4 regions of the Streptomyces sp. NBC_00887 genome follow, and region 1 is predicted to be linked to each of the others. Evidence: riboswitches for the same ligand, from Rfam matches in the RefSeq annotation. Region 1 holds a riboswitch; each other region holds the start of a gene.
What was found. A riboswitch is a leader RNA that binds a small molecule or an ion and turns the genes downstream of it on or off. The one in region 1 is predicted to bind cyclic di-AMP.

Region 1 (7,422 bases):
GTGCCGCCGCCGGACTCGTCCGGACCCTGCGCCCCCGGCCCGCCGAAGCGGAACTGCTGGACCTCGCGAGCAACGACTATCTCGGCCTCACCCGGCACCCCGAAGTCACCGCCGCGGCGGCGGACGCGGCCCGGCGCTGGGGGGCCGGCGCCACGGGCTCACGGCTGGTCACCGGGTCCACCGCGCTGCACGCCGAACTCGAACGCGCGCTCGCGGACTTCTGCGGGTTCGAAGCCGCCCTGGTGCTCTCGTCCGGCTATGCGGCCAACCTCGCCGCTCTCACCGCACTGACCGGACACGGCTCGCTGATCGTGTCCGACGCGGGCAACCACGCCTCGATCGTCGACGGGTGCAGGCTCTCGCGGGCCGCCACGGCGGTCGTGCCGCACGCGGACCCCGACGCCGTGCGCAAGGCGCTCCAGGCGCACGACGGACGTGCGCTGGCCGTCTCGGACTCCGTCTTCTCGGTGGACGGCGATGCCGCGCCGCTGGCGGAGCTCGCCACTGTCTGCCGCGCCGAGGGCGCGGCACTCCTCGTGGACGACGCGCACGGCCTGGGCGTGCTGGGCGAGGGCGGGCGTGGAGCGCTCGCCGCCGCCGGGCTGGCCGGCGGCGAAGGTGTCGTCGCCACGCTCACCCTCTCCAAATCCCTGGGCAGTCAGGGTGGAGCGGTCCTCGGCCCCGCCCGTGTCATCGACCATCTGGTCAACACGGCCCGCACGTTCATCTTCGACACCGGTCTCGCGCCGGCGGCGGCAGGCTCGGCCCTGGGTGCTCTGCGGCTGCTCCGCCGCGAACCGGAACGGGCGGCCAGGGCCCGGGAGGTCGCCGGCGACCTGTACGGCCGGCTGACCGCGGCAGGTCTGACAGCGGTGCGCCCCGACGCGGCGGTCGTCTCCGTCCGCGCGCCGTCCGCGGAGGCGGCGGTGCGCTGGGCGGCGGACTGCCGCACGGCCGGTCTCGCGGTCGGGTGCTTCCGGCCCCCGTCGGTACCGGACGGGATCTCCAGGCTGCGGCTGACCGCACGGGCCGACCTCAGCCGTGAGCAGATCGCGACCGCGGTGGCCACGATCGTGGCATCGGCACCCTCCGGGGTCAGCTGACCCGGCGGTCACCCAGCCCGCCGACGAAGGAGGTCCAGGCCGTCGCCGAGAAGCGCAGCGGCGGCAGGTCCACGTCCTTGGAGTCGCGTACGGCGAGCTGCCCAGCGCCGAGCCGGGCAGCTTCCACGCAGTTGTTCATCCCGGTGCTGCGGCTGCTGCGGCGCCACCGCGGTGCGTGCGCTTCGAGACGGTGCTGTGCGAGACGGTCGGACATCGTGCCCCCCTCGGGCAGTCTGTAGGTCCGGTCAGTCGCCGCGGCTGACTGCGGCGATGAGGTCCAGCGATCGCTCCGGCGACAGCGCGTGAGCCTGCATCGTGCGGAAGGCCGAGCTGTACGCCTCGAGGTCTTCTCTCCGCTCCAGATAGAGACTACTCGTCAAATGGTCAAGAACGACCACATCCAGATCAGAAATGTTCGGGAAGGAGAAGATAACGAAAGGTCCCGTGAGGCCGATATAGCTGCCGGCCTCGAAAGGCAGTAACTGCAGTTGCACGTGCGGTAGTTGAGCTGCGTGGGCCAGATGGTCCAGCTGCTCCCTCATCACCTGGGGGCCGCCGACTCCGCGCCGCAGCACGGCTTCGTCGAGCACGACGCTCAACTCCAGCGGGCGCTGCGCGTACAGCACCCCTTGGCGGGCGAGCCGGACCTCCACCAGGGAGTCCAGCTGTCCGGGCGGCAGCCCGTCCAGCGAGGACCGGGTCACCGCCCGTGCGTAGCCCGCGGTCTGGAGCAGCCCCGGGACCACCGAGGTCTCCAGCGTGCGGGCGGCTCCCGCCTGGGACTCCAGGCTGATGAAGTCGCGGTACTGGGGTGGGATGAGGCCCCGGTAGGCATGCCACCACCCTGTGCCCCCACCGCCCGCCGAGCCCGCGAGCACCTCCAGGAGGGACCGGAGGTGAACGTCGTCCACGTCGTAGGCGTCCAGCAACCGGGTCACATCGCCCGGAGTCACTCCGCTCGCACCCGTCTCGATCCGGCTCACCTTCGACTGGTGCCAGCCCAGCAGACGGGCTGCCTCCCGGCTGGTGAGTCCCGTGGTGTGGCGCAGACTCCGCAGCTCCTCCCCGAGCTTGCGTCGGCGTACCGCTGGGCCGTGCCGCATGCCGGCCTCCTTCCGCTCTGCGGGGAGCCGGCCCGTACCGGGTCCGGCTCGGAAGGGGGCCAGTGTTGCGCCCGTATACGGCTTCCGGGGCAGAGTTCACCGTATTGGGCGACAGATATATGCATATCTTGATGGATTGCCGTTACAGAGGGCGGCATCAGTGGCAATCTGGCGCGAAGCACAATCCAGGCCGATCGCAGGTCGGTCAGGGCGGGAAAGGGACGGCGTCGCCATGGCAGACCATCAAGAAGCAACCGCCACTCTGCCGAGCGACCCGGTCTCGGTCTCCCGGGCACGGAGGTACGTGGCCGGCGTTCTCGCCGGCTGGGGCCTCCCCGACGGGACCGACGCCGCCGACACGATCCGGCTGATCGTCTCGGAGCTCGCCACCAACGCCGTCCAGCACACCTTCGGGCAGTCGCCCACCTTCACGGTGGACCTCCGCCTCGACCGGGACGTCGAACTCTATCTGGGAGTGACGGACAGTCACCCCCGCTGGCCCCAACGGCTACCCGCCGCAGTCCAGCAGGACAACGGCCGCGGGATGGTGATCATCAGGGCCCTCGCCAAGGAATGCGGCGGCCGGCTGAGCGTCAGCCCCACCCCGGACGGCGGCAAGACCGTGTCGATCGCGCTTCCCTGGGTCGTGCCCGCTCAGGCCTGACGTCACCGCGCCCCCGTGGCGCGGCCGAAGCCGCTGCGCAGCAGAGCCCTGAGTGTCGCGGCCGCGGCCGTCGACCGGTCACCGCGGTGCACCACGGAGATCGTCCGGCGGAAGGCGGAGGGGTCGAGGCGCCGCACGGCGAGTGGCGTCGGAGACATCGACGCGACCATCTCGGGCACCACCGCCACGCCTACACCCGCGCTGACCAGTGCGCACACCAGCGCGTAGCCGGGGGACTCGCACACCACGGCCGGCGTCGCCCCGGCGTCGGCCAGCGCGCGCTCCACCCCCTGTCGGGGTGGATGCGCGGGTGCGCTGCTGATCAGCGGACGGCCCGCCAGCTCGGTCACCGGGAGCCGGCCGCTGCCCTCGGACAGCGCCTGCCCCACGGCTGTGATCAGTACGAGCTCCTCGACCAGCAGAGGCTCGGCGTACACCCCGGAGGGCAGCGGATCGGCGACAGCCGGTTCGTACGCATGGGTCAGCGCCAGATCCACGTCGCCCGCGGCCACGGCTGCGACCCCGCCGGGCGGCTCGTAGTCCGTCACGGTGAGTTCCACGTCCGGGTGGGCGCGGCGGAACGCACTGAGCACCGGCGGCAGCAGATGAATACCGGCCGTGGTGAAGGTGCCGACCCGCAGCCGCCCTCCCGACAGCCCCGCGAGCCGGGCCAGCTCGTGCCGCGCCTGGTCCATCTCGTCCAGGACCCGTCGGGCACGCCCGGCCAGTAGCTCACCGGCAGCCGTCAGGCGGGCCCCGCGATGGTGGCGCACCAGCAGCGCGGCCCCGGACTCCCGCTCCAGTTTCGCGAGCTGCTGGGAGAGGGCGGGCGCGGTGTAGCCGAGCCTCGCGGCCGCCTTCGTGATCGAACCGGCCTCGGCGACCGCCACCAGTGCGGCCAGCCGCGTCGGATCGTACATAAAGCATTCCTTTTGGCAGACCCAGAAGATTGCAAGTACACGCTAAAGGGCCGGCCGGGTCAGGGTGTACCCATGGACGCACAACTTCTCGCCTTCGTCCCGGTCGCCGCGGGAATGGTCGCCCTGCCCGGCGCGGACTTCACCGTGGTCGTACGCAACGCCCTCGCCTCGCGCCGGTCAGGGATGGCTGCGGCGGTGGGTGTCGCCGGGGGGCTGCTCGTGCACACCGCGCTGGCCGTCGCCGGACTCGCGGCGGTGCTGGTGGCGGTGCCCGTCCTGTTCCGCACCGTGCAGCTGCTCGGTGGCGCCTATGTGCTCCACCTGGGGGTGAGCGCCCTGTACGCGGTCCGGCGGCGGGCGGTTGCGGGCGCCTCCGCACCGGATGAGGCGCCCGCAACCGAACGGGGGCCGGTACGGGCACTGCGCCAGGGCTTCCTGACCAACGCCCTGAACCCGAAGGCGCCTGTGCTCTTCCTCAGCCTGCTGCCCCAGTTCGTCCCCGAGGGGCAGCCGCCGCTTCCCAGAACCCTGCTGCTGGCGGCCGTGGTCGTGGTGCTGGCCCTCCTCTGGTTCCCGGCCGTGGCCCTGCTGGTGGACCGCCTCGGCCGTTGGCTGCGCCGGCCGCGTACCGCCCGCGCGATCGAGGGCGGCAGCGGCGCGGCGCTCACCGCGCTGGGGCTCGTGCTGGTGACCGGGCCCCTGCTGCACTGACTCGGCAGGACCGGCCTCCTGCGGGGCTGGCAGGGACGGCCGGCGGCGGTGTCAGCCGGGGGCAGCCGTCAGCGGACCCGCCCGTACCAGATGCTCTTCGACCAGATCCGTTCCAGCCGGACCACCGCCCCGGTCTTCGGCGAGTGCCAGATCTTGCCGCCGCCGGCGTAGATGCCCACGTGGTAGACGCTCCGGCCCGCGTGGAAGAAGACCAGGTCGCCGCGCCGCCGTTGCGACGAGGAGATGTGGCGGGTCTTGTTGTACTGCTGCTGGGCCGTGCGGGGGAGCTTCTTGCCCGCCTTCTTGAACGCGTAGAGCGTGAGGCCCGAACAGTCGAAGCGGTGGGGGCCGCTGGCGCCGTGCCTGTAGGGCGCTCCCTTCTTCGAGGCGGCGATGTCGAGCGCCCTCGTCGAGTGGGTAGCGGCCCCGGCCTCGTTGACGAGGCCGGGGGCGAGCATGGTGGTACCTACAGCGAATGTGAGAACCGAGGCCGTACCGACCCGGGCGAAAAGAGACGGGACATGAACCTGCGCAGTCATGCGCAACCCTTCGTCAGCCGCCTGTGAAGGATGACCTGTCGGGTTCGGGCTGGCGAAGTTGCCCGGCCGCACTTGGCGGCTTCACCCCGAGGGTCGAAGGGATATCCCGTCGACCCGTTGTGCTCGGGTCCTCCACTCCTGCCGATCCACTTCTGTCGACCAGGCATCCGGACAGCGGCAGGACTCGGCGTCCGCCCGGACCGCCCCGTCGCGGTGGCGGGGGCTTGTCGTCTCAGGGATCTTTACTCACGGGCTGCCGGATTTCCGCGGTGAAGGTTGTTTTGTGAGAGTCATCACGACTGATCCGTTCGGGTGGACGGGGCGGGACCGAAGCTGAGGCGACGCTGTGTGACCGGCCTCGTACCAGCAGCGGAACGGTGAATTCCACTCAGTGTCCGCGCGCACTGCGCAAGTTGAGCTGTCCCCCGTGAGGGGGATGGTCTACGCCGAACGGGTGAGTAAAATTGATCTGCGCATCGGGCGTGTCCGGCTTCGGGGGCATCGGTGCAGCCGTTGACGGAACTGTTCGAAGATCTGGCGGCTCGGGGCAGCCGAGGGTTCCGTAGCCCGGGTGTTCGACGGTGGCGGTGAGCGAGGCGCGTGCACCCCTCGGCGGGAGACGGGCCGGTGACCGTCCTTCCGCAATTCGAGGACGTCTACGGGCGTGCCAGCCCGTGGCGGTCGGCCCAGACGTTGATCGCCCCGGCCAGGTCCGCGGGGCGGTCCTCCGGGGAGTGGTGGCCGGCCGGCCCGTGGCGGGAGACCTCCAGACCCGCGATGTTCTCCTCGCACCAGGCGACTGCCCCCTGGTCGGTCATCGCGCCCGGACCGGGATCGAACGAGGCGAGCAGCTTGGGGACTTCGGGACTGGCGGCCAGCCAGGCGTCGTAGCGTTCGATGCGGGCCACGACGTCGGCGGGTTCGGAGTCCAGCGGCATCATGCGCGTCCACGCCAGGATCGGGCGGCGGCTGTGCGGGGTCGGGAAGGGGCGGCGGTAGACCTCGAGATCGGCCGGATCCAGTGGGGTGGCGAGCGTGCCCGGGAGCCCGTCGATGAACAGCGACTTCTCCAGGATCATCTCCTCGCCCACCCCCGGGGTGCGCAGAAGAGTAAACAACTCCCTTCCGGCCGACGGGAATTCGTCGCCGACCAGCGGTTTGATGATCGCCTCGGTGAAGGCGAGGCCACGCACGCTGTCCGGGAGGCGGGCTGCGCGGTCGAAGGCGAGCGCTCCGCCCCAGTCATGGCCGACGAGGACAGCCTCGGCAAGGCCGAGGGCGTCGAACCAGGCGTCGAGGTAGCGGGCGTGGTCGTCGAAGGAATAGGCGAGGTCGGGCTTGCCGGAGTCGCCCATGCCGATGAGGTCGGGGGCCAGGAGACGGCGGCCGGGCGCGGCCACGCCCGGCAGGACGTTCCGCCACAGGTGCGAGGAGGTGGGGTTGCCGTGGAGGAAGACGAACGGCAGGCCGTCGGGGTCGCCGGACTCGCGGTAGTGAAGGGCGGAATCGAGGACGGGAAGGGTGGGCATCGCGGTGTCACTTCGCTTTCTGTGCGGGAGATTCAGAGATTGAGGCTCTGGACGCGGTCGACGGCCATCTCGACGACGACCAGGTCCGGCGGGGCGGGCGAGGCCGTGCGGTAGCGGTCGGTGTAGCGGCGAACGGCCTCGGCCAGGCGGGCGGGGTCGTCGGTGACGGCGGCCCGGCCTTCGAGAGTGAGCCAGCGGAAGCCGTCCGCCTGGCAGAGCGCGACACGGGCCGCAGCGCCACCTGCCGCCACGTTCCGGGCCTTGCGGGCTCCCGCCCGGGTGGTCACCCGGACGAGACCGGCGGACGCGTCGAAGGTGAAGCGGACGGGCGTGGCGTGCGGTGTCCCGTCCGGGCGGAGGGTGGTCAGCGCGGCCGTGTGGGGCAGAGCGAGGAACGCCCTTGCGGCGGCCGGCAGTCCGGCAGTCGCCCGGCTCACCTCTTCTTCACGCCCTCGTTCCAGATCAGCTTGGCGATGTTCGGTCTCACGGCAGTGGTGATGACCCCCATGGCCGTACGGACGTACCGCCGCTCCTCCAGCTCGCGCAGCATGCTCGCGGCGAGGTCGGCACGAGCGGTGAAGACGCCGTCGGCGCTGGTCTCGGCGGTGTGGTAGCGGGTGACGGCGGGGTGCTCGAAGAGGCCCGAGGGGCGGACGAGCGTCCAGTCGAGGTCGGTACGACCGATCACGGCCTCCATGCGGCGCATGTCCTCGTGCAGGGTGCGGCCGAGGCGCCGGTTGACGAGCGGGTCGAGCACATGGTTGAAGAAGTGGGCGCCGGTGGGCCGCCAGTCGGGGTCGGCGATGCTGGAGCTCACGGTGAGCAGCCGTTCGACACCGTGCCGGGCCATGGC
Region 2 (7,422 bases), 3.8 Mb from region 1:
GGACCGCGGACGACGCGGACACCGCCGAGTTCGCGGACACCGACACCGACGGGGCCCCGGAAGCCGACGAGGCCGGCCCGGCCGCGGAGGCCACCGGCACCGCACACTCGGCCCCCGCCGACGGCGACACCGACATCCCCGCAGCCCGCACCTCCACCGCCCAGCGCCCCGTGGGCCGTTCCGCCCCGCGCGGCGGTGGCGGCAGCCGAGGCCGGCGCCGCACCCCTGCCAAGCGTTCCGCCCTCCTCACCGTCGCCGTCCCCTCCGCCTGCGTCATGAGCGTCGCCGGCATCGCCGCCGCCTCCGTGAGCGGCGTCGGTGGCAATGAGCAGAAGGACGACACCACGACCGTGGCTGCCGCCGACCCGGGCACCGTCAAGCCCGTCGTGGCCAACAACAAGCTGGACACCCAGCTCGCCAACCTCAGCGCCGACGCGGAGAACTTCGCGGACCGCGCCAGCCGCACCCAGGAGCGCATCGACCTGAAGGAGCGGCAGGCCGCCGAGAAGAAGAAGCGCGCGGAAGAGGCCGCCCGCCGCGAGGCCGCGCGCCCCAAGTTCGTCCTCCCGGTCAAGCAGCACGGCCTCAGCGCGTACTACGGCCAGGCCGGAGTGAACTGGATGTCCGTCCACACGGGCATCGACTTCCCCGTCGCGTACGGCACTCCCGTGATGGCGGCGACCGACGGCACCGTGCGCACCCAGTGGAACAGCGCCTACGGGAACATGGCCATCGTCACCGCGTCTGACGGCACCGAGACCTGGTACTGCCACCTCAGCACCACCAGGATCCGGTCGGGCTCGGTCAAGGCGGGCGACGTGATCGGGTATGCCGGGGACTCCGGCAACTCAACAGGCGCGCACCTGCACTTCGAGGTGCGGCCCGGCGGCGGCGCGGCGATCGACCCGACGCCGTGGCTCCGCAGCCACGGCCTCAACCCCAACTGAGTCCTACAGCTTCTCGACCGGCGCGTACCGCAGGAGGAGCTTCTTCGGCCGCTCGTCCCCGAAGTCGACCGTCGCCTTCGCCTGGTCGCCGAACCCCTCGACCGCCGTCACCGTGCCAAGTCCGAACTGGTCGTGCGTGACGCGGTCCCCGACGACCAGGGTGGCCACCGGCTTGTCCGAGGTGCGCCGGGTCGCGAAGCCCGAGGGCCCCGACTTGGAGCGCGACGAGGACAGCGACGACGTGATCCCCGACGTGGGTCCCGCCGGAGCCGCCATCGGCCCCTTGCGCTTCCAGTCCAGGTGCTGGTCGGGGATCTCCTCCAGGAACCGCGACGGCGGGTTGTACGAGGGCTGACCCCACGCACTGCGCATCGCGGCCCGGGTCAGATACAGCCGCTCACGGGCACGCGTGATGCCCACATAGGCGAGCCGGCGCTCCTCCTCGAGCTCCTTCACCTGTCCCAGCGCGCGCATGTGCGGGAAGACGCCGTCCTCCATGCCGGTCAGGAACACCACCGGGAATTCGAGGCCCTTGGCGGTGTGCAGTGTCATCAGCGTGACGACGCCGGAGCCGTCCTCGTCCTCGTCGGGGATCTGGTCGGCGTCGGCGACGAGCGCGACCTTCTCCAGGAATTCGGCGAGCGTGCCCGCGCCCTCCTCCTCGGCCCGCTCCTGCTCGAACTCGAGGGCGACGGCGGCGAGCTCCTGGAGGTTCTCGATGCGGGTCTCGTCCTGCGGGTCGGTGGACGCCTGGAGTTCGGCGAGATAGCCGGTCCGCTCCATGACGGCCTCCACCACGACCGCCGGTCCGGCGCCGGACTCCACGATCGTGCGGAGCTCCTCCATCAGCGTGTTGAACCGCTTCACCGCGTTGGACGAGCGTGCCGCCATGCCGTACGCCTCGTCGACGCGGCGCAGCGCCTGCGGGAAGGAGATCTTCTCGCGCATCGACAGGGCGTCGATCATCGCCTCGGCCCGGTCGCCGATGCCCCGCTTCGGCACGTTGAGGATGCGTCGCAGCGGGACGGTGTCCTCGGGGTTGGAGAGGACCCGGAGGTAGGCCAGGACGTCCCTGACCTCCTTGCGCTCGTAGAAGCGCACTCCGCCGACGACCTTGTAGGGCAGCCCGACGCGGATGAAGATCTCTTCGAAGACACGGGACTGGGCGTTCGTCCGGTAGAAGACGGCGACGTCGCCCGCCTTCGCGTCCCCGGCGTCCGTCAGCCGGTCGATCTCGTCGGCGACGAACTGTGCCTCGTCGTGCTCGGTGTCGGCGACGTATCCGGTGATCCGGGTGCCGGCGCCCGCATTCGTCCAGAGGTTCTTGGGGCGGCGGCTCTCGTTGCGCTCGATGACGGCGTTGGCCGCGGACAGGATCGTCTGCGTGGAACGGTAGTTCTGCTCCAGCATGATCGTCTTCGCGTCCGGGTAGTCCTCCTCGAACTGGAGGATGTTGCGGATGGTCGCGCCGCGGAAGGCGTAGATCGACTGGTCCGCGTCACCGACGACGCACAGCTCACCCGGGGCGTCGGCCTCGCCCGCCGGGCCCACCAGCTCGCGTACGAGGGTGTACTGCGCGTGGTTGGTGTCCTGGTACTCGTCGACCATCACGTGCCGGAAGCGGCGGCGGTAGTGCTCGGCGACATCGGGGAACGCCTGGAGCAGGTGCACCGTCGTCATGATGATGTCGTCGAAGTCCAGCGCGTTGGCCTCGCGCAGCCGCGCCTGGTAGAGCGCGTAGGCCTGGGCCAGCGTCTTCTCGAAGCCGTCGGCGGCCTGGCCCGCGAAGGTCTCCTCGTCGATCAGCTCGTTCTTCAGGTTCGAGACCTTCGCCGTGAACGACTTCGGCGGATAGCGCTTCGGGTCGAGGTCCAGGTCGCGGCAGACCAGCGCCATCAGCCGCTTGGAGTCGGCGGCGTCGTAGATCGAGAACGACGAGGTGAAGCCGAGGCGCTTCGACTCGCGGCGCAGGATCCGCACGCACGCGCTGTGGAAGGTCATGACCCACATGGCGTTGGCGCGCGGTCCGACGAGCTGCTCGACGCGCTCCTTCATCTCGCCCGCGGCCTTGTTGGTGAAGGTGATCGCGAGGATCTGCCCCGGGTGCACCCCGCGCTCGGCCAGCAGATGGGCGATCCGGTGCGTCAGCACCCGGGTCTTCCCCGAGCCCGCCCCGGCGACGATGAGCAGCGGGGAGCCCGCGTGGACGACGGCGGCGCGCTGCTCGGTGTTCAGCCCGTCGAGCAGCGCGGCGGAGTCGACGACGGGGCGCGGGGCGCCGTCGCGGTAGTAGGCCTCGCGCGGCGGCGGGGGCCCGTCGAATACACCTCCGAAGAGGTCCTCTGGCACCGCTTCGGGTGCGTGGTCCTCGGGAGGTGGCGGGGGGCCCTCGTCCGCTTGCTGGAGGCCGGTCAGGAAACTGTCGTCAAAGAGGCTGCTCATCGCCTGACGAGTCTAGGCGGCCGCACCGACACCCCGGGGCCGCATTCCGCACGATGCCCCCGATCCGTGCGCGCACCGAGACGGATTGCCCACAGTGCGTAGGGATTCAGTAGTTGTTCCCGCTGTGGGGCCACTCAATCCGGAAAGGTCACGGAAATGTATCGGGCATATCGAACATCAACCTTCACAGGGACGCCACGGGTTGGCTAGCGTGCTCCGACGGGTGACCGTTACCCCCTTGAGGCGAACCACGCCGCGCGGGCACCCTCGCCGAATCCGTCACTCCCGCACGGGAGTCCGGAACCGGGGACCCACACGCAGCACCGGGGTGAATCGGTCCGTCCCGCTGGACCGTAGGGCAGCCTTCCGTTCCGCCCGAACCCGACAGCTAACCCGGTAGGCGGTCCACGGAAGGAGATGCCGGCCTTGGCGTCGCATCGCAAACCGCGCACCCGTGTGCGCACCAGCTCCCCTGCCGTCGGGCTCACGACGGCGGCACTCGCGTCCGTCACCCTGCTCTCCACACAGAGCGCGACGGCCGCCCCGGCGGAGCCCAAGCCCAGCATCGAAGAAGTGCAGAAGAAGGTGGACGACCTCTACCGCCAGGCGGGAACGGCGACCCAGCAGTACAACAAGGCGAAGGCGTCCTCCACCCAGCAGCGCTCCAAGGTCGACGCGCTCCTCGAAGCCGCGGCCAAGCGCGCCGACAAGCTGAACGAGACGCGCCGGGAGCTGGGCAACTACGCGGCCGCGCAGTACCGCAGCGGCGCGATAGCCCCCACGGCCACCTTCTTCCTCGCGGACGACCCGCAGTCGTACTTCGACCAGGACCAGCTGATGGCCCGGATGACCAGCCAGCAGCAGAAGGCGGTCGCCGACTTCCGTACGCAGCAGAGCGAGGCGGCGACCAAGCGGGTCGAGGCGACGAAGAGCCTGCAGACGCTCACCGAGTCGCAGACCACGCTGCGCACCAGCAAGCAGCAGGTGCAGAACAAGCTGGCCGAGGCGCGCACGCTGCTGTCGGAGCTGACCGCCGAGGAGAAGGCGCGGCTCGCGGAGCTGGAGCGCAAGAAGGAGGCGGAGGCCAGGCGCAAGGCGGAGGAGCTCGCGCGCGAGCAGGCCGCCACCGCGAAGGCGGAGGCGGACCGGGCGGCCGAGGAGGCCTCGAAGGAGGAGGCGGGCACCGGCACCGGCACCGGCACCGGATCCGACAGCAGCTACGCCTCGAAGGCGGACAAGGTCCTGGCCTTCGCCCGGGACCAGATCGGCAAGCCGTACGTCTGGGGGGCGACGGGCCCGTCCTCGTACGACTGCTCCGGGCTGACGCAGGCCGCGTGGAAGGCGGCGGGCGTCGACCTGCCCCGCACCACCTGGGACCAGGTCGAGGTCGGCACCCGGGTGGCCACCGCCGATCTGAAGCCGGGGGACCTGGTCTTCTTCTACGACGACATCAGCCACGTCGGCATCTACAAGGGCGACGGGATGATGATCCACGCGCCGAAGCCGGGCGCGAACGTGCGCGAGGAGTCGATCTACTACATGCCGATCTACGGCAGCGTGCGCCCGGCGTAGCGGTACGGAGCGCACAGACGGAGCTGCCTACGGGCCCGGCGGACACCGGGCCCGTGGGGCTGCCCGTCACGGCCGGGGTGGCGGCGCCCGGCGGACACCGGGCCCTGCGGCTGCCCGGTCAGGTCCAGAGCGTGGCGATGAAGATGTTGGCGACCGTCAGCCCGCCGACCGCCATGAAGGCGCCCTTGTCGACCTTCTCCTCGTCGCGCTTCACATAGACGAGCGCCAGGATCACGACCAGGATCAGCAGCTTGATGCCGATCTTGACATTGTTCACCGGCTGGTCGTCCGCCTGGTTGAGCCCGACCAGGGCGACACCCGTGACGAGCATCGTCAGCGCACCGTGCAGCATCGCCGGCCCGAAGCGCGCGGCGCCCTCCCCCACGGCCTTCATCTGGGTGAGGAATCCGCCCAGCAGGGAGGCGATCCCGATGATGTGCAGGGCCACGAACACATTGATGAGTACGTCCATGGCCGCAGCGTAGCCGCGGCCATATCACCACTCTTCGGCCAGGTACTACTTCCTTACGGCTTCGCTCTCGACCCGAGCGAATTGCCCGACTACAGCTGGTTTTTCCGGTCACTTGCAGAGATCGAAACGTCAGATTGAGGCAATAGCTGTCATTACGACTCCTGCCCGTGCCTCGGGTTTAGCGTCCCTCCCAGGTGACCGACTCTCCACCGCCGCTCCCGTACCGGGCGGCACCCCGGTCACCCCGCCAGGTTCCGGTGGCGGGCCACTCCCCCTGTGGTGGCCCGGCACCGGTACCGGCGGGCCCGCCGGTACCCCCCGACGGGCAGTCGAACGGAAGGACCCGCGCCCCCGTGGCCGCCCAACGCAAAGCCGCTCACCGCAAACCCAAGCAGAGCCCGTTCACCGGGCCCGCTGCCCGCACCGCCGCCACTCTGGCCCTCGCCGGGGCGGCTACCGCGACCGCCTTCGAGGGCGCCGCCCAGGCCGAGCCCCAGCTCACCCCGGCCCAGGTGAAGTCCGAGGTCGACCGGCTGTACCACGAGGCCGAGGTCGCCACCGAGCAGTACAACGGCGCGAAGGAGAAGGCGACCGCGACCGCGAAGTCCCTGGACGCCCTGCGCGACGAGGCCGCCCGCCGGACGGAGCGCCTCAACGCCGCGCGCGACGCCCTCGGCTCGTTCGCCGCCGCGCAGTACCGAAGCGGCGGGCTCGACCCCGCCGTCCAGCTGGCGCTCTCCTCCGACCCCGACCAGTACCTGGAGCGCGCCTCCTACCTGGACCGGACCGGGGACCGGCAGGCCGGCGCGGTCAACGGCGTCCGCAGGCAGCTCACCGAGGTCGCCCAGCTGCGCGCCCGGGCCGACGAGGAAATCGCCGCGCTCGCGGACCGCCAGGCCGAGCTGAAGAAGCACCGGAGCGCGGTCCGCACCAAGCTGGCCGACGCCCGCAAGCTCCTGGCCACCCTCACGGCTGCCCAGCGCGCGGATTACGAGCGCGCCGCCGACGCCCAGCACGGCGGCAGCGCCGTCCGGGCCGACCGCAGCACCCCGCGCGGCTCCGTCAGCGCCCCCAACGCCCGTGCCGCACAGGCCGTCGACTTCGCTTACGGGGCACTGGGCAAGCCGTACGTCTGGGGCGCCACCGGCCCGTCCTCCTTCGACTGCTCCGGCCTCACCCAGGCCGCCTGGCGCGCCGCCGGCGTCTCGCTGCCCCGCACCACCTACACGCAGATCAACGCGGGCAGCCGCGTCTCCCGCTCCGAACTGGCCCCGGGCGACCTGGTCTTCTTCTACTCGGGTGTCACACACGTCGGGCTGTACATCGGCGGCGGACAGATGATCCACGCCCCCCGCCCCGGCGCTCCGGTGCGCATCGCACCGATCACCGAAATGCCTTTCGCGGGAGCGACCCGGGTGGCATAGGCTCCGCGCCGACCGGCCCAGCGAGAGAGAGAAGGCTCCCCGTGCCGATGGACACCGATGTCCAGAACTACGTGCGAACGCTCACCCTCCGCTCCTCCGGCCACTACCGGGTGGGCCCCTTCACGGTGCGCCACAACCCGGGCTGGGAACTGAAGTACGCCAACTACGCCATCCCCGACCAGGGCGCGGACCCCACTGCCGGGGACATCGACGACCTCGTCGTGGCCTTCCGGGAGCGCGACCGGCTGCCGCGCCTGGAGTTCCTGCCCTCCTGGGCCCCTGCCGTCGAACCGGCCTTGCTGGCTGCCGGCTTCACCGTGGAGATGCACGCCCCGGTACTGGCCTGCACCCCGGCGGGTCTCCTGCCGCCGAAGCCGGTGGACGGGCTCCGCGTGTCCGAACCCGTCACCGATGCGGAGTTCACCGCGGCCGCCGCGGTCCAGCACACGGGCTTCGGCGGCGAAGGCTGCCCCGACGAGGGCGGGATCGCCTGGCTGCGCGGTGCGGTGGCCGGCAACGGCGTCGCGGCGCTGGCCCTGCTCGGCGACGAGCCCGCCGGAGCGGG
Region 3 (7,422 bases), 7.8 Mb from region 1:
GCGTAGCCCGCGGTCTGGAGCAGCCCCGGGACCACCGAGGTCTCCAGCGTGCGGGCGGCTCCCGCCTGGGACTCCAGGCTGATGAAGTCGCGGTACTGGGGTGGGATGAGGCCCCGGTAGGCATGCCACCACCCTGTGCCCCCACCGCCCGCCGAGCCCGCGAGCACCTCCAGGAGGGACCGGAGGTGAACGTCGTCCACGTCGTAGGCGTCCAGCAACCGGGTCACATCGCCCGGAGTCACTCCGCTCGCACCCGTCTCGATCCGGCTCACCTTCGACTGGTGCCAGCCCAGCAGACGGGCTGCCTCCCGGCTGGTGAGTCCCGTGGTGTGGCGCAGACTCCGCAGCTCCTCCCCGAGCTTGCGTCGGCGTACCGCTGGGCCGTGCCGCATGCCGGCCTCCTTCCGCTCTGCGGGGAGCCGGCCCGTACCGGGTCCGGCTCGGAAGGGGGCCAGTGTTGCGCCCGTATACGGCTTCCGGGGCAGAGTTCACCGTATTGGGCGACAGATATATGCATATCTTGATGGATTGCCGTTACAGAGGGCGGCATCAGTGGCAATCTGGCGCGAAGCACAATCCAGGCCGATCGCAGGTCGGTCAGGGCGGGAAAGGGACGGCGTCGCCATGGCAGACCATCAAGAAGCAACCGCCACTCTGCCGAGCGACCCGGTCTCGGTCTCCCGGGCACGGAGGTACGTGGCCGGCGTTCTCGCCGGCTGGGGCCTCCCCGACGGGACCGACGCCGCCGACACGATCCGGCTGATCGTCTCGGAGCTCGCCACCAACGCCGTCCAGCACACCTTCGGGCAGTCGCCCACCTTCACGGTGGACCTCCGCCTCGACCGGGACGTCGAACTCTATCTGGGAGTGACGGACAGTCACCCCCGCTGGCCCCAACGGCTACCCGCCGCAGTCCAGCAGGACAACGGCCGCGGGATGGTGATCATCAGGGCCCTCGCCAAGGAATGCGGCGGCCGGCTGAGCGTCAGCCCCACCCCGGACGGCGGCAAGACCGTGTCGATCGCGCTTCCCTGGGTCGTGCCCGCTCAGGCCTGACGTCACCGCGCCCCCGTGGCGCGGCCGAAGCCGCTGCGCAGCAGAGCCCTGAGTGTCGCGGCCGCGGCCGTCGACCGGTCACCGCGGTGCACCACGGAGATCGTCCGGCGGAAGGCGGAGGGGTCGAGGCGCCGCACGGCGAGTGGCGTCGGAGACATCGACGCGACCATCTCGGGCACCACCGCCACGCCTACACCCGCGCTGACCAGTGCGCACACCAGCGCGTAGCCGGGGGACTCGCACACCACGGCCGGCGTCGCCCCGGCGTCGGCCAGCGCGCGCTCCACCCCCTGTCGGGGTGGATGCGCGGGTGCGCTGCTGATCAGCGGACGGCCCGCCAGCTCGGTCACCGGGAGCCGGCCGCTGCCCTCGGACAGCGCCTGCCCCACGGCTGTGATCAGTACGAGCTCCTCGACCAGCAGAGGCTCGGCGTACACCCCGGAGGGCAGCGGATCGGCGACAGCCGGTTCGTACGCATGGGTCAGCGCCAGATCCACGTCGCCCGCGGCCACGGCTGCGACCCCGCCGGGCGGCTCGTAGTCCGTCACGGTGAGTTCCACGTCCGGGTGGGCGCGGCGGAACGCACTGAGCACCGGCGGCAGCAGATGAATACCGGCCGTGGTGAAGGTGCCGACCCGCAGCCGCCCTCCCGACAGCCCCGCGAGCCGGGCCAGCTCGTGCCGCGCCTGGTCCATCTCGTCCAGGACCCGTCGGGCACGCCCGGCCAGTAGCTCACCGGCAGCCGTCAGGCGGGCCCCGCGATGGTGGCGCACCAGCAGCGCGGCCCCGGACTCCCGCTCCAGTTTCGCGAGCTGCTGGGAGAGGGCGGGCGCGGTGTAGCCGAGCCTCGCGGCCGCCTTCGTGATCGAACCGGCCTCGGCGACCGCCACCAGTGCGGCCAGCCGCGTCGGATCGTACATAAAGCATTCCTTTTGGCAGACCCAGAAGATTGCAAGTACACGCTAAAGGGCCGGCCGGGTCAGGGTGTACCCATGGACGCACAACTTCTCGCCTTCGTCCCGGTCGCCGCGGGAATGGTCGCCCTGCCCGGCGCGGACTTCACCGTGGTCGTACGCAACGCCCTCGCCTCGCGCCGGTCAGGGATGGCTGCGGCGGTGGGTGTCGCCGGGGGGCTGCTCGTGCACACCGCGCTGGCCGTCGCCGGACTCGCGGCGGTGCTGGTGGCGGTGCCCGTCCTGTTCCGCACCGTGCAGCTGCTCGGTGGCGCCTATGTGCTCCACCTGGGGGTGAGCGCCCTGTACGCGGTCCGGCGGCGGGCGGTTGCGGGCGCCTCCGCACCGGATGAGGCGCCCGCAACCGAACGGGGGCCGGTACGGGCACTGCGCCAGGGCTTCCTGACCAACGCCCTGAACCCGAAGGCGCCTGTGCTCTTCCTCAGCCTGCTGCCCCAGTTCGTCCCCGAGGGGCAGCCGCCGCTTCCCAGAACCCTGCTGCTGGCGGCCGTGGTCGTGGTGCTGGCCCTCCTCTGGTTCCCGGCCGTGGCCCTGCTGGTGGACCGCCTCGGCCGTTGGCTGCGCCGGCCGCGTACCGCCCGCGCGATCGAGGGCGGCAGCGGCGCGGCGCTCACCGCGCTGGGGCTCGTGCTGGTGACCGGGCCCCTGCTGCACTGACTCGGCAGGACCGGCCTCCTGCGGGGCTGGCAGGGACGGCCGGCGGCGGTGTCAGCCGGGGGCAGCCGTCAGCGGACCCGCCCGTACCAGATGCTCTTCGACCAGATCCGTTCCAGCCGGACCACCGCCCCGGTCTTCGGCGAGTGCCAGATCTTGCCGCCGCCGGCGTAGATGCCCACGTGGTAGACGCTCCGGCCCGCGTGGAAGAAGACCAGGTCGCCGCGCCGCCGTTGCGACGAGGAGATGTGGCGGGTCTTGTTGTACTGCTGCTGGGCCGTGCGGGGGAGCTTCTTGCCCGCCTTCTTGAACGCGTAGAGCGTGAGGCCCGAACAGTCGAAGCGGTGGGGGCCGCTGGCGCCGTGCCTGTAGGGCGCTCCCTTCTTCGAGGCGGCGATGTCGAGCGCCCTCGTCGAGTGGGTAGCGGCCCCGGCCTCGTTGACGAGGCCGGGGGCGAGCATGGTGGTACCTACAGCGAATGTGAGAACCGAGGCCGTACCGACCCGGGCGAAAAGAGACGGGACATGAACCTGCGCAGTCATGCGCAACCCTTCGTCAGCCGCCTGTGAAGGATGACCTGTCGGGTTCGGGCTGGCGAAGTTGCCCGGCCGCACTTGGCGGCTTCACCCCGAGGGTCGAAGGGATATCCCGTCGACCCGTTGTGCTCGGGTCCTCCACTCCTGCCGATCCACTTCTGTCGACCAGGCATCCGGACAGCGGCAGGACTCGGCGTCCGCCCGGACCGCCCCGTCGCGGTGGCGGGGGCTTGTCGTCTCAGGGATCTTTACTCACGGGCTGCCGGATTTCCGCGGTGAAGGTTGTTTTGTGAGAGTCATCACGACTGATCCGTTCGGGTGGACGGGGCGGGACCGAAGCTGAGGCGACGCTGTGTGACCGGCCTCGTACCAGCAGCGGAACGGTGAATTCCACTCAGTGTCCGCGCGCACTGCGCAAGTTGAGCTGTCCCCCGTGAGGGGGATGGTCTACGCCGAACGGGTGAGTAAAATTGATCTGCGCATCGGGCGTGTCCGGCTTCGGGGGCATCGGTGCAGCCGTTGACGGAACTGTTCGAAGATCTGGCGGCTCGGGGCAGCCGAGGGTTCCGTAGCCCGGGTGTTCGACGGTGGCGGTGAGCGAGGCGCGTGCACCCCTCGGCGGGAGACGGGCCGGTGACCGTCCTTCCGCAATTCGAGGACGTCTACGGGCGTGCCAGCCCGTGGCGGTCGGCCCAGACGTTGATCGCCCCGGCCAGGTCCGCGGGGCGGTCCTCCGGGGAGTGGTGGCCGGCCGGCCCGTGGCGGGAGACCTCCAGACCCGCGATGTTCTCCTCGCACCAGGCGACTGCCCCCTGGTCGGTCATCGCGCCCGGACCGGGATCGAACGAGGCGAGCAGCTTGGGGACTTCGGGACTGGCGGCCAGCCAGGCGTCGTAGCGTTCGATGCGGGCCACGACGTCGGCGGGTTCGGAGTCCAGCGGCATCATGCGCGTCCACGCCAGGATCGGGCGGCGGCTGTGCGGGGTCGGGAAGGGGCGGCGGTAGACCTCGAGATCGGCCGGATCCAGTGGGGTGGCGAGCGTGCCCGGGAGCCCGTCGATGAACAGCGACTTCTCCAGGATCATCTCCTCGCCCACCCCCGGGGTGCGCAGAAGAGTAAACAACTCCCTTCCGGCCGACGGGAATTCGTCGCCGACCAGCGGTTTGATGATCGCCTCGGTGAAGGCGAGGCCACGCACGCTGTCCGGGAGGCGGGCTGCGCGGTCGAAGGCGAGCGCTCCGCCCCAGTCATGGCCGACGAGGACAGCCTCGGCAAGGCCGAGGGCGTCGAACCAGGCGTCGAGGTAGCGGGCGTGGTCGTCGAAGGAATAGGCGAGGTCGGGCTTGCCGGAGTCGCCCATGCCGATGAGGTCGGGGGCCAGGAGACGGCGGCCGGGCGCGGCCACGCCCGGCAGGACGTTCCGCCACAGGTGCGAGGAGGTGGGGTTGCCGTGGAGGAAGACGAACGGCAGGCCGTCGGGGTCGCCGGACTCGCGGTAGTGAAGGGCGGAATCGAGGACGGGAAGGGTGGGCATCGCGGTGTCACTTCGCTTTCTGTGCGGGAGATTCAGAGATTGAGGCTCTGGACGCGGTCGACGGCCATCTCGACGACGACCAGGTCCGGCGGGGCGGGCGAGGCCGTGCGGTAGCGGTCGGTGTAGCGGCGAACGGCCTCGGCCAGGCGGGCGGGGTCGTCGGTGACGGCGGCCCGGCCTTCGAGAGTGAGCCAGCGGAAGCCGTCCGCCTGGCAGAGCGCGACACGGGCCGCAGCGCCACCTGCCGCCACGTTCCGGGCCTTGCGGGCTCCCGCCCGGGTGGTCACCCGGACGAGACCGGCGGACGCGTCGAAGGTGAAGCGGACGGGCGTGGCGTGCGGTGTCCCGTCCGGGCGGAGGGTGGTCAGCGCGGCCGTGTGGGGCAGAGCGAGGAACGCCCTTGCGGCGGCCGGCAGTCCGGCAGTCGCCCGGCTCACCTCTTCTTCACGCCCTCGTTCCAGATCAGCTTGGCGATGTTCGGTCTCACGGCAGTGGTGATGACCCCCATGGCCGTACGGACGTACCGCCGCTCCTCCAGCTCGCGCAGCATGCTCGCGGCGAGGTCGGCACGAGCGGTGAAGACGCCGTCGGCGCTGGTCTCGGCGGTGTGGTAGCGGGTGACGGCGGGGTGCTCGAAGAGGCCCGAGGGGCGGACGAGCGTCCAGTCGAGGTCGGTACGACCGATCACGGCCTCCATGCGGCGCATGTCCTCGTGCAGGGTGCGGCCGAGGCGCCGGTTGACGAGCGGGTCGAGCACATGGTTGAAGAAGTGGGCGCCGGTGGGCCGCCAGTCGGGGTCGGCGATGCTGGAGCTCACGGTGAGCAGCCGTTCGACACCGTGCCGGGCCATGGCCCGGGTGAGGGCGGTGGCGCTTGCCGAGTACGTGGTGATGTTCTCTTTGGAGAAGCGTGCGCCCAGCGCGGAGAGGACGGCGTCCGTCCCGCCGATCACGGCGTCGACGGCCTCCGGGTCGGTGGCATCGGCGACTGCCACGGTGAGGCCCGGCCGTGCGGGGAGGGAACCCGGGCGGCGGGTCACGGCGACGACCTCGTGGCCGGCCGCGAGGGCTTGTTCGGTGAGGTGGCGCCCGGTCGGTCCGTTGGCGCCGAAGACTGCGATACGCATGGTGTGGGCCATCCCTTGGTGTGGCTTCCGGAACGCCCTTGACTGTGCCGACCGCGAAACGCAGGCTCAACGCTGATGAATAACGCCGCCCCCGCCTCCGTCCGCACCCGAGGCCGCCCCCGCGGCAACCCGCCCACCCGCGAGTCGATCGTCTCGGCGGCTCGTGAACTGTTCCTGGAACGCGGCTACCGGCTCACCACCCTGCGCGCGGTCGCCGGGGCCGCCGGCGTCGACCCGGCGCTGATCGCGTACCACTTCGGCTCGAAGAAGGGCCTGTTCGCGGACGTGATGCAGTTCCAGTGCGCCAACGCGCTTGCGGTGGACGATGTCCTCGGCGGCGATACGGCAACCCTCCCCGACCGTCTGATCGACGCCGTGACGGACCTGTGGGAGGACGCTGACTTCCGGCAGCTCACCATCCGGGGCGAGGAGGCGGCCGAGGTGATCCGCGAATACCTGGAACGCGAGCTGTTGGCCCGGCTTGTTGAATTTCTCGGCGGACGCGACGCGACCGCCCGCGCCACGGCTGTGGTGACGGTTCTGGGCGGCCTCATCTACACGCGCTACCTCAACCCCCTTCCCACCCCCGCCGCACTCACCCCGTCCGAGACCCGCCGCGTCCTCACGCCGGCACTGCGCGCCGCGCTGGCCCCGAGGTCGCGCACGGCGGCGGCCGGAACGGACCGTCGCGGCTCGCCTCCCGCCGGAGGAGACGCCATGAAACGGCGTCAGGACGACTTCACGGCAAGGGAGACGGCCTGAGGAGCGGTCAACCCTCCGAAGCGGGAGGCACGGTGACCCGCTCGGCGCGCCGCTCACCGTCCAGCACCCTCAACGCCCGTGCCAGCGTGCCCGCATGGATCTGGGACTCGCCCCGCTCATGCATCAGCGCGAGGGCGTCGCGCAGGGCGGTCGCCCGTGAGGCCAGCGCCTGGGCGGCCCGGAGCGCTGCGTAGGTGTCGCTGCCGCGGGCGGGGTTGATCCGGCCGACCTGGTCGAGCACCTCCAGGTAGCAGTCGATGAACTCTCCCTCGGCGCGGGTCAGCGCGGGGAGCGGCGGAAGCTGGGGAGAGAGCAACGGGGATCACCTCGCGGGGTGTGGCGGCCGGTGCGGTGTGCGGTTCTCCGTGATGTGGTCGACCAGCCCGTACGCCTTGGCGGCCGGGGCGTCGAGGATGGTGTCCCGCTCGAGGTCGGTGCCGATGTCCTGTGCGGAACGCCCCGTGTGGCGGGCCAGCATCGCGGTGAGCGACTCTCGCTCACGCATCAGCTCGCGCGCCTTGATCTCGAGGTCGGAGGGCTGGCCCTGCACCGGCTCGTCGAGAGCCGGCTGCTGAATGACTACCCGGGCGCCGGGCAGGGCATGTCGGCGGCCGGGTGCGCCGGCTGCGAGCAGAGCGGCGGCGTAGGAGCCCGCCTGGCCGAGGCAGAAGGTCTCCACCTCGCAGATCAGGTACTGCATGGTGTCGTAGACCGCAGCCATGGCGTTGAACGAGCCGCCGGGCGAGTTGATGTAGAGGGAGACCGGCCGGTCGGGCCCG
Region 4 (7,422 bases), 5.0 Mb from region 1:
CGGCCAACTGGAGCGCTCAATGACGCAAAACCGCCCCTCCGTCCGGCCGCGCGTCGCTCCTCGGTGACCGTCCGGGGTCACCCGCCCCCTGAAGCGCGGCGGACTTTCCACTCTTTCTCCGGAATTTCACCCTTCGACCTCGCCTCACGCGGCAGATACCCAGCCGGTTGCGACGGAACCGGATTGAGCCGACTACCCGCTGAGCATGGCCGAAAACAGCTGGACCAGTGGCTCTTGATCCACCCACCTCATGCTTGTTCTTGCTCGATTGACCCAGGTAACATGCAAAATTGAACACGCAAGCAAAGATTTCTTGCACCCGGGCCGGACCCGGCCCGGGTCGGCCCAGGCGCGAACGAACAGCGGAAGCGGAAGCGGAGCCCAGACGTGTCCCATGTCGAGACCGAGACAGCCGGCCAGCCCGAGTGCTGGCGTCGCGCCGCGGAGGTCGCAGCCGAGCGTGCGGCGGTCCTGCCCGCGACCGGTGAGCGCATCGCCGTCGTGGGCTGCGGCACGTCGTTCTACATGGCGCAGGCCTACGCCGCGCTACGCGAGGAATCCGGCCAGGGAGAGTCCGACGCCTTCGCCGCCTCGGAGTTCCCCATGGGCCGCAGCTACGACCGGGTCGTCGCCCTGACGCGTTCGGGGACCACGACCGAGGTGCTCGACCTGCTGACCCGGCTGAGCGGCGCCACACCCACCGTCGCCGTCACCGCCGACCCGGACACCCCTGTGATGACGGCGGCCGACGAGGTGGTCGTGCTCGACTTCGCCGACGAGAAGTCCGTCGTGCAGACGCGCTTCGCCACCACGGCGCTCACCCTGTTCCGTGCCCATCTCGGGCTGCACACCGACGACGCGGTACGGGACGCGGAGACCGCACTGGCCGAACCGTTGCCCGAAGGACTGCTGGACTGCACCCAGTTCAGCTTCCTGGGACGGGGCTGGACCGTCGGTCTCGCCAACGAGGCGGCGCTCAAGATGAAGGAGGCGTCGCTCTCCTGGACCGAGTCCTACCCGGCGATGGAGTACCGCCACGGTCCGATCAGCATCGCCACCACCGGGACGGCGACCTGGATGATCGGCTCCGCGCCCCAGGGCCTGGCGGAGCAGGTGCTGGCCACCGGCGCCCGCTGGGTCGAGAGCGGCCTGGACCCGCTGGCCGATCTGGTCCGGGTCCAACGCCTGGCGATCGCGCGTGCGGTGGCCGGTGGCCTCGACCCCGACCTTCCCCGCCACCTGACCCGGTCGGTGGTCCTCGACGCGGCTGCCGGAGCCTGACCGGCACGCCGACGGACCGTGCGGCGGGCGGGTGTTCCGCCCGCCGCACGGTCCGTCACACGGCCGCAGGACGCGGTCAGGCCCCTTCGAAGTAGGCGTCCAGGACGGCGTCGAGTTCCGCCGTCCACTCCTTGAGGCTGCTCCTCGCTCCGGCCTCGACCTCGGCGTTGAACCACCGGCGGCTGGACAGGTGCACCGTGACCGTGAACCGGCGCCCGAAGCGGCCGGTCCTGACCTCGACCGCGCCGATCTCCGCCCAGTCGAACTCCGCCTCCTGGTCGTCCAACCGGAACCGGACACCCTCGCGGGCCACCCTGATGGATCCGCGCCGGTCGCTGACCTCGAAGACCGGCCCGTCCGCCTCGTCCGACGACTCCGCCTCGTCCGACGACTCCGCGGTGTCCGAGGACTCCGCGGACTCTTTCGGCGCTTCCCGGCTGTCAGGCTTCGACTTCGCGTCCTGCGGCGTCTCCGCCCCGTCGGCGACAGCCGTGGAATCGTCCCCGTCGGCGCCCTTCTCGAGCACGGCGGACTCCTCCGCCGCCTTCTCCGCATCCCCCTCCGTCCGCGCGGGGGCAGGGGCCGTCAGGCCGGGGATGTACGCCGGGTCTGTTCCCGCGGCGAACTCGGGCTTGGTGTTCGAATCTATGCGCTGCTCCACGGCGGGCAGTATGGACGACGAACCTGTACGAGACCAGTCACAGCGGTCCGGACGGCGCGGACGCGCCCCTGCCGGAAGGCGGCCGCCCGGCGCCCGGCCCGGTCGGCGGAGCCACCGGGCGCACAGCCGAGGACCTGCCCGATGCCGGGACCGGTCCCCTGCCCGGCTCTCGCCCCGCCCTGCGGGAAACCGCAGGGCGCCCCGTGCGGTGAACCCCAACGGCCTTGACGGCGACCCTCGTACCGGCGCCGTGCCGCGCTCCCTAGCGTTCCTGGAGAGGCGTGGCGGACCCCGCGCGTCTCGTGCCGCCGGCCAGGAGACCGCTCATGGATCACGCACCGCTTGCCCTCCCCCAGGAACCCGCTGCCGGTATCGCCGGCTGGGCGGCCGATCTCGTGGACACCCTGGGTGCTCCCGGGGCGGGCCTCGCCGTCGCCCTGGAGAACCTCTTCCCGCCGCTGCCGAGCGAGGTCATCCTCCCGCTGACCGGATTCGCGGCCGGACAGGGTGTCATCGGTCTGACGTCCGCCCTGTTCTGGACGACGCTCGGTTCGGTCGTGGGCGCCGTGGTCCTGTACGGAATCGGGACGCTCTTCGGCCGCGACCGGGTCCACGCGGTCTGGGCGAGGCTGCCGCTGGTCCAGCCCGCCGATCTCGAACGTACGGAGCAGTGGTTCGCCCGGCACGGCACCAAAGCGGTGCTGCTCGGCCGCATGGTGCCGGTGTTCCGGAGCCTCATCTCCGTACCGGCCGGCGTGGAGCGCATGCCCTTCGCTCTCTTCGTCGTCCTGACGGCCCTGGGGAGCCTGATGTGGAACTCGGTTCTGGTGATGGCCGGTTACTGGCTCGGCGACCGGTGGAACACCGTGGAGGCCTACGTCGGAGTGCTGTCCAAGGCCGTCGTCGTTCTCGTCCTGGTGGCCTTCGCCGGGTACGTCGGGGTACGGCTGCGCTCCCGCGACCGGGGGCAGCACCGCCGTACCCCGTGAGCTCCCGGCCGCCCGCGGCACGATCATGTTCCGCCGGTATCGTGTGGCCCGCGCCTGTCCCGGTATCCCTGCAGGAGGACGTCATGGACGACGCGGCACGCCCGCTCCGGGACTCCGGGGGCGCCGGGGTCGTCCCCGCGGCACAGTCGTTCCCGCTTCCGCGCCGAGCCGCCGGCGCCCTGCTCGGCTGCTGCACCGCGCTCCTGGGCCTGCTGTACTTCGCGGTTCCGGGCGCGGCGCTGGGACCGTTCCTCCTGTGGCCCCGTACGCACGGCCGCGCGCTCGCCCTGCTGGCCGGTGGGGCCCGTGGGCTCGCGGAGCTGGAGCGGTGGCGGCGCGGTGTCTTCTTCGGTGACGTGTTCCCCGCACACAGCCTGTCCGGGCGGGCCGTCCTGCGCTTCGTCGCCGCACGTACCTGGACCGGCATCCTGTTCGCCTTCGTGACCGGGCTGCTCGTGTTCGGGGCGGTACTGGCCGGGCTCCTGGCCGCCGGGGTGGTCCGGTCGACCACGAGCTGGCAGGAGCTGCTGCCCCAGGCCGCCCTCGGCGGTGTCCTGCTCTTCCTCGACCTGCAGGGGCTCGTCTCCCTCGACGCCCTCGACGCCCGCCTGGCCCGTGAACACTTCGGGCCCTCCGCGCGGGAACTGCTGGAGCAGCGCATCGACGAACTGGCCGCCAGCCGTGCCGGAGTCCTCGAAGCGGTCGACACGGAGCGCCGCCGCATCGAACGCGATCTGCACGACGGCGTCCAGCAGCGGCTCGTCGCGCTGGCCATGCTCCTGGGCCGCGCCCGCCGCAACCGGACGCCGGAACAGGCCGAAGCGCTGCTGCGACAGGCGCACAAGGAGTCGAGGGACGTCCTCACGGAGCTACGGGAAGTGGCCTGGCGGGTCTATCCGTCGGCACTGGACAGTCTGGGTCTCGAGGAGGCGCTCGGCGGCGTGGCCGAGCGGTGCGTGATCCCGCTGCGCATGGAGTTCGATCTCGCGGTGCCGCTGCCCCGTCCGGTGGAGACCGCCGCGTACTTCGTGGTCTCGGAGGCGGTCACCAACGCCGCGAAGCACTCCGGTGCCACGCACATCTCCGTCACCGTCCGGGGCGACGGCAACCGGGTGTCGGTGCGGGTCCGGGACAACGGCACCGGCGGTGCGGATCCCGCGGGCAGCGGGCTGACCGGGCTACGGAGCCGGGTCGACGCGCTCGACGGCCTGCTGCACATCGAAAGCCCTCCGAAGGGACCGACCACCATCACCGCGGAGCTGCTGTGCGCGTAATGCTCGCCGAGGACTCGACGCTGCTCCGGGAGGGCCTCGTCCGGCTGCTGGCGGAGGAGGGGCACGACGTCCTCGCCGCGGTGGGCGACGGAACGTCCCTCATCCAGGAGGCCGGGGCGCGGACACCGGACCTCGTCGTCGTCGACATCCGGATGCCTCCCACCCACACCGACGAGGGGCTGCGGGCCGCCCTGGAGATCCGCGAGCGGTGGCCGGCGGTCGGCGTACTGGTGCTGTCCCAGCATGTCGAGCGCACCTATGCGGCCCGGTTGCTGTCAGGGGGCGCCGAGCGGGTGGGGTACCTGCTGAAGGACCGGGTCGCGCAGGTCGACGAGTTCCTCGACGCACTGGAGCGGATCCGGGCGGGAGGTGTGGTGCTCGACCCGGAGGTCGTACGGCAGCTGGTGCTCCGCAGTACCCACAGCGATCCGCTGGCCGGGCTGACGCCCCGGGAACGCACGGTCCTGCAGGAACTGGCGCAGGGCCGCACCAACGCCGCCATCGCGCAGCGGCTGCACCTGTCGCTGAGTTCGGTCGAGAAGCACCTCGGCTCCGTCTTCGACAAGCTGGAGCTGCCGAGCACCACGGAGTACAGCCGCCGGGTCCTCGCGGTGCTGCACTACCTGAAGTCGTAGGACCGGCGCAGGAGGCCGGGACACACGGACGGGTGGTGCGGATTCGTCCGAACCCGCACCACCCGTCGATCGTGCTCAGCTGTCACACAGCCGTGTGTCAGTAGGCCCCGAAGACGTTGTCGATCGAGCCGTACCGGTCTGCGGCGTAGTTGCACGCTGCGGTGATGTTGGCGACCGGGTCATAGCTGTCGGTCGACGTACCGGGCACGTGGTAGGCCTCGAAGGTCGGGTCGATGACCTGCAGCAGGCCCTTGGACGGGATGCCCGCGGCGGCGTTCGAGTCCCAGTTGTTGATGGCGAGCGGGTTGCCCGAGGACTCACGCATGATGTTGCGGTGGATGCCGTCGTAGCTGCCGGGGATGCCGTGCTCGGCCATGACCGCCAGCGACTCCTTGATCCAGCCGTCGAGGTCGTTCGTGTACGTGGCCGGCTGGGCCGCGGGAGCGGCGGCGGGCGCGCCCTGCGCGGCGAGCTTCGTGCTCGTGCGCTCCGAACGGTCGGCGCGGTCGGCGCTCTTCTCGGCGCGGTCCGAGGCGCCGGAGGCCTTGGGTTCGGCCTTACCCGACTTCGCAGCCTTGTTCTCGGCCTTGGCGCCGATGGTCAGCTTCAGACCGGGGCGAATCAGATCGGGGTTGTCGCCGACAGCCGCGCGATTGTCCTTGTACAGCTCCTGCCAGCCACCGCTCACGGAATGTCCGCGTGCGATCTTGGCGAGGGAGTCACCCAAGATCACGGAATAGGTGACGGGTGCGGACTTCTTGGCCGCAATTCCCTTTGCGGACACAGCAGTCGACGTCGACGCCTTTTCGATGGCGACCGGCTGGGCCGGTGCTGCGAAGGCGCCGGTCGCACCGATCACGGGGAGGGCCAGAGCGGCTCCGCCCGTGCTCACGGCGATGATGCCGCGGGTCAGTGAACTGGTCCTGGAACGACGGTGCTTACCCTTTGCGGGCATGGTGAATTCCTCTCCGTCGCCTGCGAAGTGAGCTGTCGGGTTCGGGCTGGAGATGCCCGGCCGCATGCGAATGCGACTTCACCCCGAGCCGATCCGGATACCGGATCGGCGCTTACCTGGGTCCCCCGCTCCTGCCGTACGTGAGTGGTCGGGTTACCGGACGGCGGCAGGATTCGGCGTTCCATCCGGAGTGAGGGTGACCGTAGGCGAGAAATAGCGAAAGGAACAAGCCCCGAATTGGTGATCACAATTCATTCGCAAGATCGATCGATGGAAATTCGTGTAATCGACCCCACACGGCGAAGCCAACTTTCTTGGCGCACAAGGGGACCGGCCGACGGCTGTCGACGTCGTCGGCGTGACAGGTGACGCTGGTCACTGAGTCCGATAAGGGCGATTTGCTCTGTGCCGAAAGATCACAGGCCGCACGATATGGGGCCTTATGAATGACGGGATCAATCCCAAGAATCGACTAAATCAGGCAAACAGCTCATTGACGTCACATCTGCGCATACCGCGGCCGTCCGTGTGGAACCGATCCACGCATGACCGACAGCGCGAGCCCCAGCACCTGGAACCCGCCGATCACCGTCCTGGCCGTACAGCCGGGAGATCCGCCCTTCCGCCTCGTGGAGATCGACGGAGAGATCGTCGGCAGGGCGACGGCGATGACCGACGTGCTCGTCATCGCCAACGCGGCCGGAATCACCGTCCATGACCTCGACGACCCCGCCACGGTGCGATGGGTGGGCGGCGACAAGCTCACCTGGCGGCCACGCTGAGCAGCGGACGGTACGTCCTGCCCGGCAGAACGTGACCCGGAGCTCGCCGCCGGGCCGAACAGCGCCCGGGAGGCGCGCCGCCTCAGCCCATCAGCCCGGCGGCGACGGTCGCACCCAGTTCCCAGCACGCCTCGATGTCGGCCTTGCCCGGCTCGCCCGTGACTTTCACGGCGTCGGCCGTACGGCGCCATCCCAGGCCGGTCGTGATCGACTCCATGGCCCGCAGGGCGCCGGTGACGTCGCTGCCGCCGTGCACGTAGTAGCCGAAGGGCCGGCCGCGCGTCGCGTCCAGGCACGGGTAGTAGACCTGGTCGAAGAAGTGCTTGAGGGCGCCGGACATGTAGCCGAGGTTCGCCGGGGTCCCGAGGAGGTAGCCGTCGGCGGCGAGTACGTCGGAAGCGGTGGCGGAGAGCGCCGCGCGCCGTTCGACCCTGACCCCTTCGATCTCCTCCGTGGTCGCACCGGAGACGACGGCTTCGAACAGCGCCTGACAGTTCGGCGAGGGCGTGTGATGCACGATCAGCAGAGTGGCCACACCCAGGACCCTGCCGCCCGGAACCGCCGACTGCAAGCGAGGCACGCGCCGGCGGTGTGCACGGCTCGTCTGCGCGGCGTCCGGAGTCGCCCCGCAGGAGGCGGGTACCGCCTCGGCGTTGGCCTGCACGTCCCAGCAGATCGGCGGCGCCGCAGGCCTCGCGCTGCTCGTCGCGCTGGCGACCGCCGGCCTGCCCGGGGACGCCCCGGCCATCGTGGACGTCGCCGACGGTCTGCGCACCGCGATGTGGGTCGGCGGTGCGGCCTCGATCATCGGGGGCCTTCTCGCCTTCACTCCCGGGAAGCCGGGG

Region 2: linked by a shared signal. The riboswitch ahead of OG844_RS23025 (NlpC/P60 family protein) and the one ahead of OG844_RS40675 (C40 family peptidase) in region 1 are both predicted to bind cyclic di-AMP.
Region 3: linked by a shared signal. The riboswitch ahead of OG844_RS04935 (C40 family peptidase) and the one ahead of OG844_RS40675 (C40 family peptidase) in region 1 are both predicted to bind cyclic di-AMP.
Region 4: linked by a shared signal. The riboswitch ahead of OG844_RS17930 (transglycosylase SLT domain-containing protein) and the one ahead of OG844_RS40675 (C40 family peptidase) in region 1 are both predicted to bind cyclic di-AMP.

What each region holds. Positions count from the first base shown of each region.
Region 1 covers NZ_CP108788.1:8,905,407-8,912,828, forward strand. Annotated here, with positions in the region: gene OG844_RS40645 (8-amino-7-oxononanoate synthase) at 1-1,103, shown strand, start outside; gene OG844_RS40650 (DUF397 domain-containing protein) at 1,096-1,317, opposite strand; gene OG844_RS40655 (helix-turn-helix domain-containing protein) at 1,349-2,206, opposite strand; gene OG844_RS40660 (ATP-binding protein) at 2,439-2,870, shown strand; gene OG844_RS40665 (LysR family transcriptional regulator) at 2,873-3,790, opposite strand; gene OG844_RS40670 (LysE family translocator) at 3,863-4,501, shown strand; gene OG844_RS40675 (C40 family peptidase) at 4,570-5,040, opposite strand; cyclic di-AMP (ydaO/yuaA leader) riboswitch at 5,043-5,216, opposite strand; gene OG844_RS40680 (haloalkane dehalogenase) at 5,697-6,569, opposite strand; gene OG844_RS40685 (pyridoxamine 5'-phosphate oxidase family protein) at 6,602-7,006, opposite strand; gene OG844_RS40690 (NAD(P)-dependent oxidoreductase) at 7,003-7,422, opposite strand, start outside.
Region 2 covers NZ_CP108788.1:5,076,281-5,083,702, forward strand. Annotated here, with positions in the region: gene OG844_RS23015 (peptidoglycan DD-metalloendopeptidase family protein) at 1-947, shown strand, start outside; gene pcrA (DNA helicase PcrA) at 951-3,389, opposite strand; cyclic di-AMP (ydaO/yuaA leader) riboswitch at 3,648-3,808, shown strand; gene OG844_RS23025 (NlpC/P60 family protein) at 3,807-4,961, shown strand; gene OG844_RS23030 (hypothetical protein) at 5,080-5,433, opposite strand; gene OG844_RS23035 (NlpC/P60 family protein) at 5,787-6,857, shown strand; gene OG844_RS23040 (GNAT family N-acetyltransferase) at 6,905-7,422, shown strand, end outside.
Region 3 covers NZ_CP108788.1:1,089,874-1,097,295, reverse strand. Annotated here, with positions in the region: gene OG844_RS04955 (helix-turn-helix domain-containing protein) at 1-392, opposite strand, end outside; gene OG844_RS04950 (ATP-binding protein) at 625-1,056, shown strand; gene OG844_RS04945 (LysR family transcriptional regulator) at 1,059-1,976, opposite strand; gene OG844_RS04940 (LysE family translocator) at 2,049-2,687, shown strand; gene OG844_RS04935 (C40 family peptidase) at 2,756-3,226, opposite strand; cyclic di-AMP (ydaO/yuaA leader) riboswitch at 3,229-3,402, opposite strand; gene OG844_RS04930 (haloalkane dehalogenase) at 3,883-4,755, opposite strand; gene OG844_RS04925 (pyridoxamine 5'-phosphate oxidase family protein) at 4,788-5,192, opposite strand; gene OG844_RS04920 (NAD(P)-dependent oxidoreductase) at 5,189-5,881, opposite strand; gene OG844_RS04915 (TetR/AcrR family transcriptional regulator) at 5,957-6,643, shown strand; gene OG844_RS04910 (hypothetical protein) at 6,651-6,959, opposite strand; gene OG844_RS04905 (ATP-dependent Clp protease proteolytic subunit) at 6,966-7,422, opposite strand, start outside.
Region 4 covers NZ_CP108788.1:3,939,652-3,947,073, forward strand. Annotated here, with positions in the region: gene OG844_RS17905 (SIS domain-containing protein) at 388-1,281, shown strand; gene OG844_RS17910 (hypothetical protein) at 1,358-1,942, opposite strand; gene OG844_RS17915 (DedA family protein) at 2,269-2,931, shown strand; gene OG844_RS17920 (sensor histidine kinase) at 3,015-4,205, shown strand; gene OG844_RS17925 (response regulator) at 4,205-4,840, shown strand; gene OG844_RS17930 (transglycosylase SLT domain-containing protein) at 4,938-5,795, opposite strand; cyclic di-AMP (ydaO/yuaA leader) riboswitch at 5,800-5,984, opposite strand; gene OG844_RS17935 (hypothetical protein) at 6,341-6,577, shown strand; gene OG844_RS17940 (flavodoxin family protein) at 6,660-7,112, opposite strand; gene OG844_RS17945 (hypothetical protein) at 7,105-7,422, shown strand, end outside.